DNA from 3 places in the Microbispora bryophytorum genome. Region 1 is predicted to be linked to each of the others. Evidence: riboswitches for the same ligand, from Rfam matches in the RefSeq annotation. Region 1 holds a riboswitch; each other region holds the start of a gene.

Region 1 (3,267 bases):
GCCCGCTCGCCTCCGAACTGCGCTACGACCCCCTGATGGACGAGTGGGTGGCCGTGGCCCGGCACCGCCAGACGCGCACCCACTTGCCGTCCGCCGACGAGTGCCCGCTCTGCCCGGGCCATCCCGGCTCGGAGATCCCCTCGCCCTACGAAGTGGCGGTGTTCGAGAACCGCTTCCCGTCGTTCAGCTTCAACACCGGTGCGTACGAGCAGGTGGGCGGGCTGAGCGAGGTGCGGCCGGGGATCGGGCGCTGTGAGGTCGTCTGCTTCACCTCCGACCACAACGCGTCGTTCAGCTCGCTCAGCGACGAGCAGGCCGAGCTGGTCGTCGAGGCGTGGGCCGACCGCACGGCCGAGCTGTCCTCGCTGCCCGGTGTGGAGCAGGTCTTCTGCTTCGAGAACCGCGGCGCCGAGATCGGCATCACGCTGCCGCACCCCCACGGACAGATCTACGCCTATCCGTACGTCACGCCGCGTACGCGGCAGATGCTGGACGCCGCCGGCCGCCATCAGGGCGGCAACCTGTTCGCGGACGTCCTGGCCGCCGAGCGGAAGGGCCCCCGGGTGGTGGCCGCCAACGAGCACTGGACGGCCTTCGTCCCGGCCGCCGCGCGCTACCCGTTCGAGGTGCACGTCTACCCGCACCGTCAGGTGCCCGACATCCCTGCGCTGTCCCCGGAGGAACGGGCCGCCTTCGCGCCGCTCTACACCGAGGTGCTGCGCCGCCTCGACGGGCTGTTCGGCGTCGTCATGCCGTACGTCGCGGCCTGGCACCAGGCCCCGGTCACCTACCGGCGCGACCTCGCCTACCTTCACCTGCAGCTTTTCACGATCCGGCGCGCGCCGGACAAGCTGAAGTATCTGGCCGGATCGGAGTCGGCCATGGGCGCGTTCGTCAACGATGTGCTGCCCGAGGAGGCCGCCCGGATGCTTCGAGAGGCGATAACGGCTTGATCTCCGGTTGGTTGCGACTTTGGTGGCAGCCACGGTTTCTTTACCACTAGTATCCCTGACACCGGCCGTCACAACCGGTACGCCTAATCCCGGGCGCCCTGCCCGGGAGCCGGGGACCCAATCACGCACCTGGGGTCAAGGCAGTAGCCTGCCCGGGCTTCTCCAGCCCGAACCCGTCAGCTAACCCGGTCGGCAGATGGAGAGGAGTGGGCTCTGCCCCGCGCGTTCCCCCTGGCTGTCGGCGTGCTCGCCTCCGCCGTCCTCGTGTTCGGCACGGCCGCGCCCGGCGCCGCCGACCCCAAGCCGACGGAGAAGCAGCTCAAGCAGGAGCTGTCGGACCTGCGGAAGAAGGTCGACCGGCTGATCGGCGACTACAACGCCAAACGCGTCGCCCTCGCCAAGGCCCGCGTGGAGGAGAAGGCGGCACGCGGCCGGCTGGCCAAGGCCGAGGCCGACTACGAAGCCGCCAGCGACGCCGTACGGCAACTCGCCGGGCTGCGCTATCAGACCGAGAGCGCGATGGTGCTGCCCGACATGAACACTGCGGCCCTGAACTACCAGCTCAAAGAGGAACAGGCCGCCAGGCTCGCGCGCTTCGACCAGGTCCGCGGCGAACGGCAGCAGGCCGCGGACGCCGCCAAGACGCTGACCGGACACCTGAAGACGCAGGCGGCCGAGGTCGCCGGACAGCGCGAGGACGCCGAGGATCTCATCGACGAGATCAAGGACAAGCTCGACGCGCTGATCCCGATCGCGCCGGGAAAGCGCGCGGGCGGGTCGTGGGCGCCGGAACTGCCCAGTGGCTCCGACAACATCACGCCCCGGATGCAGTTCATGCGCACCGAGGTCGGGCAGCACTTCGCCCTGCGGTTCCCGATCGGCTGCTACCGCGCGGAGAACAGCGGCGAGCACCCCCTCGGGCGCGCATGCGATTTCATGATGAGCTCGGGCGGCGCCATGCCCTCACCCGAGATGAAGGCGCTCGGCGACAGCCTGGCCGCCTGGGCCATCAAGAACGGGCCGAAACTGGGCGTGATGTACGTGATCTGGCAGCAGCGCATCTACAACCTCGGCCGTCCGGGCTGGCGGACCATGTCCGATCGCGGCGGAATCACCGCCAACCACTACGACCACGTACACATCTCGATGTACTAGAAGGCGTGCCTATTCCGTCTGATGTGGTATCCGCATCAGTGGCATAGGCGTTCTCACAGGTCAGGCGCGGCCTTCGGCGTGAACGTAGGGGCCTGGTGATGCCTTGACTGTTGAGCTTCTGACCTTGCGCGCGTCGACGACGCCTACGTCCGCAAGTACGGGAGCCTCGCGAGTGGCGCCACCGGCGACCGCGTGCGACAGGCCACCATCCGCATCGACCCGTTCGCCGAACTGGTGGCCGCGCCGGTACCACCACCGCCGTCAACGAATGACCCTCCCGGTCCCGTTCGTGCGGTACCGGGACCGCCCCGGGAAGGACGCGTCATGCTCGCGTGGTGTCGCGAGCATCGATCCGTACCGGACTTGCGTGTCCGGTACGATGAAGGTTAACCGGACACAGAGGTCCGGATAGATGAGAGGGTTTGCTCGTGACATTTGCACGCATCAGTGACGCCATCCGCGACGTGGCGTTCGAGCCTCGACTTGACCTTCACGAGGCTCTGGACAAGTACTACGCCCCCGACTACATCCACCGCGGCGACGGACGTGTGCTAGACCGCGCCGGGTTCGCGGACATGGTCGCCGGCATCCGCAGTCGAGTCGTTGAGGGTACGGTGACCGTGCTCGACGAGTTGTACGACGGTTCGCGCTATGCCGAGCGGCACCGCTACACGATGACCTTGACCGACGGGACGATCATCAACCGGGAGATCTACTTTTTCGCGACATTGGCCGAGGACGGTCGCTTCCGCCAGGTGGACGAGGCCGGCTTCGACGTCCGCTGAAAGGAACCCGAGATGCCCGAACCCATCCGACCATGACGGTGAACGTGCCCCGGCGCGCGGACGCGCTGCGCAACCACGAGCGGGTCGTCGCGGCAGCCCGCGAACTGTTCGCAGAGCACGGCCTTGACGTCACGGTGCCCCAGGTGGCCGAGCGGGCTGGGGTCGGGCGGGCGACGGTCTACCGCAGCTTCCCCAGCAAGGAGGAGCTGGTGCTCGCGATAGCGCGGGAGAACTTCCGCTCGCTGGAGGACCGTACGCTGGCCGCTCTCGCCGCCGACGACGCCTACCGCGGATTCGCCGACTATGTGCCGGATCTGCTCGATCGTCTCGCCCGCGACCGCGGCCTCGCGGCGGCGTTCTTCGAGGCCCACCTG
Region 2 (3,267 bases), on a different contig from region 1:
ACGCGAAGGCGGCCACGCCGGAGCTGAAGGCCGCGCAGCGCGCCTTCTTCGCCCTGCTCTACCGGCTGCTCGTCGGCAGCGACACCGGCCCGCGGCTGCCCACGCTGCTGCTGGCCGTGGGCCGCGACCGGGTGCGCGAGCTGATCGGTCACGCCTGATCGGTCAGACCTGATCGCTCGCGTCTGATCGGTCAGTCCCGATCTGCGGCGTCCCATCTCCGGCGCGCGAACGGGCCGGACGGCATGGCCGTCCGGCCTCAGCCGGCTTCGCGACGTCCCGGAGCCGGGCCCGTCGGCGCCCGCCACGCCCCAGCCGAGCGCGTACGTCTCCAGGTGCGGCATGGGCCCGCTGGCGCGGCGCTGGGCCGAATTCCACGTGGAGGATTGTCGAGGCGGCCCGGGAGGTGTGCGACCGGTGCTCTCACTCCGAACCTTGACGACCTTCAGTGGAGGCGTTTACCTTCCCTGAAGGGTGGGCCGACGAAAGCATCGTCGTGGGGGAGGGCGGACGATGAGTATTCCCGAGGTCGTCTACCGAGGTGACAGTCGCGCCTCGGACCTTGAGCGTGCCGGTCTCACCGAAGAGGATCTGCTTCTCCTCGCGGAGCTGGCCAAGGGTGTGACCGCCGACCGGGTGGGCCGCAGTCTCGACGTCAGCGGGCGCACCGTGCGGCGCCGGCTGCGGTGCATCTGCGACCGGATCGGCGTCGCGACCGCGATCGAGGCCGTCGCCTGGGCGGCACGCCGCCGCCTCATCTGACCTTCTCGACGGCAGGCCGCCGAGGGGGGCTCAGTCGGCGACGCGCACCGCTCCCGCGAACGGCCGTCCGGCGATCTTCGCGATGTGGACGACGTCTCCCGTGCGCGGCGCGTGGATCATGTAGCCGTTGCCGATGTAGATGCCGACGTGGTGCAGGTCGGAGTAGAAGAACACCAGGTCGCCGGGGCGGAGCTGGTCACGGGGGATGTGCGTGCCGGCCGTCCACTGGTTGCCGGTGTAGTGGGGCAGGCTGATGCCGACGGACTGGTAGGCCGCCATGACCAGGCCGGAGCAGTCGAAGGAGCCGGGGCCCTCGGCGCCCCACACGTACGGCTTGAGCTGCTGCCCGAGAGCCCAGCGCGCCGCCTGGGCGGCCTTGCCGTCGCCGATGATGGGGAACGCCGTCCTGCTGCGCGTCTCGCTGCCGATCGTCTGGGAGACCTGCCGGTAGAGGCTGCTCTCGGTCTTCTTGATCAGCTTGGTGATCTTGTCGCGTCGCGAGTCCAGCCCGCTGAGGAGCTTCTTGACCTCGGCCTGCCGGGCGGAGGCGCTCTCCCTGGCCCGTGCGGCGGCGTCCATGGCCTTGGTGACCTCGGCGACCTCCTGGCTCTCCCGCAGCTCCAGCGCGTACGTCGTGGAGGCCTGGTCCAGGTATCGCCGGGGGTCGGCGTCGCTGTCGATGAGCACCAGCGCGTTGCCGAGCCCGTTGGTCATGTAGGAGTGCTGCGCGAGGGCGCTCGCCTTCTGCCGGCGGACCGCGAGCTCGGCCTCGCTCTTGGCGAGGTTCTTCTTGGCGAGGTCGGCGGACCGCTCGGCCGTCTTCAGGCGCACGCGCTCGCCGTTGTACTGCTCGCTGAGGGTCTCGATCTCGGTGTAGAGGTCCTCGACCTGGGCCGTGAGTTCCTTGAGGCTCGGCTTGGGGTCGGCGGTGGCGCTGACCACCGGCGCGCCGAACGTGATCGCGCTGATCGCGACGCCGACGAACGCCAGACGGCGGATGGCACCCGGACCGGCCGTGCCGGATCCGGACTGTCGGCCGCGAGCGTGCCTGCCCGCCTGCCGTCCTCCACGCGTGCGCAACCGAGCTCCTCTCCCACGTGTGCCCCGCGGCGGGCCCGTCGTCGCGACGGGCCGTACGGCGGGGCACTGCTGAGCGCCTACCGGGTTAGCTGACGGGTTCGGGCCGGAGTAGCCCTACCTTGTGGATTCACCCCTTGACGATCCGGGATCGAACCGATCCTGATCCTGCAGTTGGGTCCCCGGCTCCCCTTCGCACTGGGTGCTTCGAGGATTCGGCGTCCGGTCGCCATGAGCGCTCACGAAGACCGGCATCGTCGCTGGACGATAGTGCACCGCGAGTTCTTGCTCAACCAGAACTCCGAAACTCGTCTACGTTTGACAACCAAATGATCACGGTCGGGTCACGGGATCGGTAGTGATACGTCCCTGTTCACCTGCGTTTCGAGTGATCTGTGAGTTTCGATGGGTGGTCTGGGCTGGTGGAAAAACTGGGACGAACCCGGATGGCACCTCGGGCGGCGGTCATGCATCCGTCCGTATCCTGGCGGCTACGGACCGTCAAACCTCATGTCGGGTATGGCGTTTGGGAATGACCGTTATTCGTTCGGGATGCTCCGTGCCGACCGTGTGGGATCGGCCGCGCTCCGGCTAGGCTGGCCGGTCATGGAGCAGGTCGCCGCGCAGACATCCAGTGGATCGAGTGCCACGGCCGTGACGGTGCGCCGAGCCAGGACGCCGGACGTCCGGGCGATCAGGCGCCTCGTCGACGCGTACTCGGGTGTGGGTTCCCGCCTGCTCAAGAAGAGCACGGTCACGCTGTACGAGGACGTCCAGGAGTTCTGGGTGGCCGAGAGGGGCGGGCAGGTCGTCGGCTGCGGCGCGCTGCACGTGCTGTGGGAGGACCTGGCCGAGATCAGGACCGTCGCGGTGGACCCCGCGGCGCGCGGCGGGGGCATCGGCCACCGGATCGTCGGCGCGCTCATCGAGACCGCCAGGGACCTCGGCGTGCGGCGGGTTTTCTGCCTCACGTTCGCGGTGGAGTTCTTCGCCAGGCACGGCTTCAGGCCCATCCAGGGCACCCCCGTCTCCCCGGAGGTGTACGCGGAACTGCTCGCGTCGTACGACGAGGGCGTCGCGGAGTTTCTCGACCTGGAGCACGTCAAGCCGAACACGCTGGGGAACACCCGGATGTTGCTGCACATCGACCGTCATTGACCCCTTTGTCGATCATTGATCGCTGATCTTGACGATGGTTGTCGGCTGCTGCAAAGGTGACTGTTGATACACCTGTCGCTACTTTTGGCAATATCAGCGTGTGCTAGGGACGTGCGGCGCATGCGTCTTCGAAACGAGGTGACACGGTGAGCACCGGACAGCCGCCGTACCCCCAGGACGAGTCGGACGGAACGCCACCGCCCTCATCGAACGCCGGGTACGGCACGGACAGACAGCCCCAGGACTATGACCCCGACGTCACGGTCGTGAGCA
Region 3 (3,267 bases), on a different contig from region 1:
TCTTCGAACGGGCCAGGGAGGAGTACGGCGCGGCGCCCCGCCGGGGCCTCAAGGCGGCCCTCGACCGGGGCTTCAAGAACGCCTGGAGCGCGATCGCCGACTCCAACATCACCACCCTGCTCGCCGCGGGGCTGCTGTTCTGGCTCGCCTCCGGGCCGGTGAAGGGCTTCGGCGTGACGCTGGCCATCGGCGTGCTCGCCTCGCTGGTCTCGGCGATGCTGATCACCCGGGTGCTCACCGCGGCCCTCATCGACAGGATCGGCCCCCGGGCGTCCGGGATCGGCTCGATCGGCCGGGTCAGGACCTGGCTGACCCGGCGCGACCCGGACCTGATGCGCGGCAGGCGGCTGTGGCTCGCCGTCGCGGCCGGGCTGCTCGTGCTGGCGGGGGCGGGGCTGGTCACCCGCGGCCTGAACTACGGCGTCGAGTTCACCGGCGGCCGGATCGTGGAGTTCGGCACGAGCAAACCCGTCGACGTCGCGGCGGCCAGGCAGGCGGTCGCGGACGCCGGGTTCCCCTCGGCCGTCGTGCAGCAGTCGGACGACGCGATCTCGGTCCGCACCGGGCAGATCAGCGCCGACGACGTGGTCCGCATGGAGGAGGCGCTGGACCGGAGTGTGGGCGAGGTCGCCAAGCAGCGCGACGAGCTCATCGGGCCGAGCCTCGGAGAGGAGCTGCGCCGCAACGCGCTCATCGCGCTCGCCGTCGCGCTCGCGGCGCAGCTCGCCTACCTGGCGTTCCGGTTCCGGTGGACGTTCGGCGCGGCGGCCGTGGCGGCGCTGTTCGTGGACGCGGCCGTCGTCGTCGGAGCGTTCGCCTGGATGGGCAAGCCGATCGACGGGGTGTTCCTGGCCGCGATGCTCACCATCATCGGCTATTCGGTCAACGACAAGGTCGTGCTCTTCGACCGGGTGCGCGAGCTGTGGCCGGTGCGGCGCGGGGAGCCGTTCGTCCGGGTGGTGAACACCGCGATCCTGCAGACCGTGCCGCGCACGGTCAACACCGGGCTCGGTGCGCTGTTCATCCTGGCGGCGCTGGCGGTGTTCGGCGGCGACTCGCTGCGCGACTTCGCCGTCGCCCTGCTGATCGGCATCATCGTGGGGACGCTGTCGTCGTCGTTCGTGGCCGGACCGGCGGCGATCGCGTTGGAGAAGCGCACCACCCAGCCGCCGCCGGTTCCCGCGGTCCCGCGTGCCAGGCCCGCGCGGCGCGACGGTTCCGGCGCGGTGGTCTGACCGGCCCGTACGGCTACGGCCGGCCGAGGGCGCGCAGCTGGGCCGGCGTCAGCGTGGAGACGTTCTGGTCGATGGGCGAGTCGGTGTACTGGTGGATCGCCCAGGACTTCCAGTCGGCGGGCGGCGTGATGTCACCCGGGGCCTTGCTGTAGTGGGCCACCCACAGGGGGTACTGGCCGAGGCCGCGGCCGTACTTGTTGGCGAAGTTCCACCCGCTGTAGAACATCGGCCTGGCGCCGGTCTTGGCCGTCACGTACTCCAGCCAGGTCTTGGCCCACTTGTTGACGTGCTCGACGGACTCGCCGTCGGTGTCCTCCAGGTCGAGGACCATGATGTCGCCGGGCTTGCTCGGCTGCGAGTTCACCACCTTGAGGAAGTGGTTGGCGTCGGCGATGGGGTCGTCGGAGGGATGGCCGTAGTGGTAGGCGCCGCGGACGATGCCCTTCTTGGCCAGCTCCTGCCAGTGCCGGGGGAAGGACGAGTCGACCCAGTCGGTCCCCTCCGTGGCCTTGATGAAGCCGAACTGCGCGCGGCTGTTCATCCAGTCGTGGTCGGCCTCGTAGCCGGAGACGTCCTGGCCGTACGTGTGCGGGTTCGCGTAGGCCGGGGCGGGCAGGGCGACGCCCGCCGTGACGGCGGCCGAGATGGCGAGGGTCGCCGCCGCGAGGGCGGAGCGCAGGCGCCGGCGGGAGGGCCGGCTCCCGGGGGAGAGCCGATGGGTGCACATGACGGGGTTGACTCCTTGCTTCCATGCCGCCTACCGGGTTAGCTGACGGGTTCGGGCAGGAAGTGCCCTACGGGCGCATCTGGGGGCCTGCGCGCCGATTCACCCCGAAGAGAGTGGGTCCCCGGCTCCACATGACGCGGATTCGGCGGCCGCGCGATCACCGCGCGGTCCGGGCAACGACACGGCAACGGATATGGCGCTGAAGTGTGGCCGGGTACCCATGCCGTGTGGCCTAAAGGTACACACATCCCCAGAAAGGTGTAAATAGGACAAAACACGTCTTTACCTGGGCCGATGCCGCCGCGGGCCACCCCGCCAGCCGGGGCGGTCGTACGGGACCAAAGCCTCCGAAGTAAGGACTGTGACTACCAACGGTAAGTAGTCACTCTCTAACGCACCGTGAAATGGTCGTCGCCGAGGGGTCCCGGGAGACCCCGCAACGGTCTCGGAAAGGGTGTCAATGGGAGTCTTCCGTCGTGTCCTCACCGTCCGCGTAGTAGCTCTCACGGCAGGGTGAGAGACATCCCTCGTCACGTGGCGTGCGTCATGGACGGGAACGGCCGGTGGGCCGCACAGCGGTCGCTGCCCCGCACCGAGGGGCATCGGGCGGCGGAGGTCGCCGTGATCGACGTCATCGAGGCGGCCCACACGGCCGGCGTCGAGTGGTTGAGCCTGTACGCCTTCTCCACCGAGAACTGGCGGCGCCCGGCCGCCGAGGTCGACGTCCTGCTGCGACTGGTGCGCCGGGCCGTCCGCAAACACGCCCTGTCACTGCACACACGCGGGATCCGCTGCCGATTCCTCGGGGTCGCCGACCCGCGGATCCCGCCCGCGCTGGCCCGGGACATCGCCGATTTGATGACGCTGACCCGCGACAACCGCCGGATGACGTTGACGGTGGCCTTCGACCACGGCGGCCGCCGCGACATCGTCGAGGCCGCCCGGTCGCTGATCCGCGACGGGGTGCCGGCCGAGCTGGTCACCGAGGAGAGTTTCGCCCGCCGTCTGCCCCACCCCGACATGCCGGAGGTGGACCTGGTCATCCGCACCTCCGGAGAGCAGCGGATCTCCAACTTCATGCTCTGGCAGGTGGCGTACGCCGAATGGGTCTTCCCCCGGGTGCTGTGGCCGGACTTCCGGGCCGGGCACTTCTGGGAATGCCTGGAGGTCTACCGACGGCGCGACCGCCGGTTCGGCGCCGCACAGGCACCGGCCACCACAGGAAAGGGATGTCAATGAGCGACGCCACAGCGGCCGGAACAGACGCCGATCCGCTCGGCCCGGGATCGATGCTCCACCAGTTGA

What was found. A riboswitch is a leader RNA that binds a small molecule or an ion and turns the genes downstream of it on or off. The one in region 1 is predicted to bind cyclic di-AMP.
Region 2: it holds a riboswitch for cyclic di-AMP, as region 1 does, so the genes downstream of both, ACGFIB_RS30290 (C40 family peptidase) here and ACGFIB_RS20960 (coiled-coil domain-containing protein) in region 1, are expected to answer to the same signal.
Region 3: it holds a riboswitch for cyclic di-AMP, as region 1 does, so the genes downstream of both, ACGFIB_RS20110 (glycoside hydrolase family 25 protein) here and ACGFIB_RS20960 (coiled-coil domain-containing protein) in region 1, are expected to answer to the same signal.

Annotation. Positions count from the first base shown of each region.
Region 1 covers NZ_JBICTF010000006.1:17,199-20,465, forward strand. The annotation lists gene galT (galactose-1-phosphate uridylyltransferase) at 1-953, shown strand, start outside; cyclic di-AMP (ydaO/yuaA leader) riboswitch at 1,024-1,162, shown strand; gene ACGFIB_RS20960 (coiled-coil domain-containing protein) at 1,197-2,108, shown strand; gene ACGFIB_RS20965 (hypothetical protein) at 2,537-2,893, shown strand; gene ACGFIB_RS20970 (TetR/AcrR family transcriptional regulator) at 2,926-3,267, shown strand, end outside.
Region 2 covers NZ_JBICTF010000011.1:3,569-6,835, reverse strand. The annotation lists gene lysS (lysine--tRNA ligase) at 1-158, shown strand, start outside; gene ACGFIB_RS30295 (helix-turn-helix domain-containing protein) at 511-759, shown strand; gene ACGFIB_RS30290 (C40 family peptidase) at 790-1,839, opposite strand; cyclic di-AMP (ydaO/yuaA leader) riboswitch at 1,899-2,067, opposite strand; gene ACGFIB_RS30285 (amino-acid N-acetyltransferase) at 2,443-2,994, shown strand; gene ACGFIB_RS30280 (RDD family protein) at 3,141-3,267, shown strand, end outside.
Region 3 covers NZ_JBICTF010000005.1:573,283-576,549, forward strand. The annotation lists gene secD (protein translocase subunit SecD) at 1-1,235, shown strand, start outside; gene ACGFIB_RS20110 (glycoside hydrolase family 25 protein) at 1,249-1,962, opposite strand; cyclic di-AMP (ydaO/yuaA leader) riboswitch at 1,975-2,120, opposite strand; gene uppS (polyprenyl diphosphate synthase) at 2,497-3,201, shown strand; gene ACGFIB_RS20120 (oxygenase MpaB family protein) at 3,198-3,267, shown strand, end outside.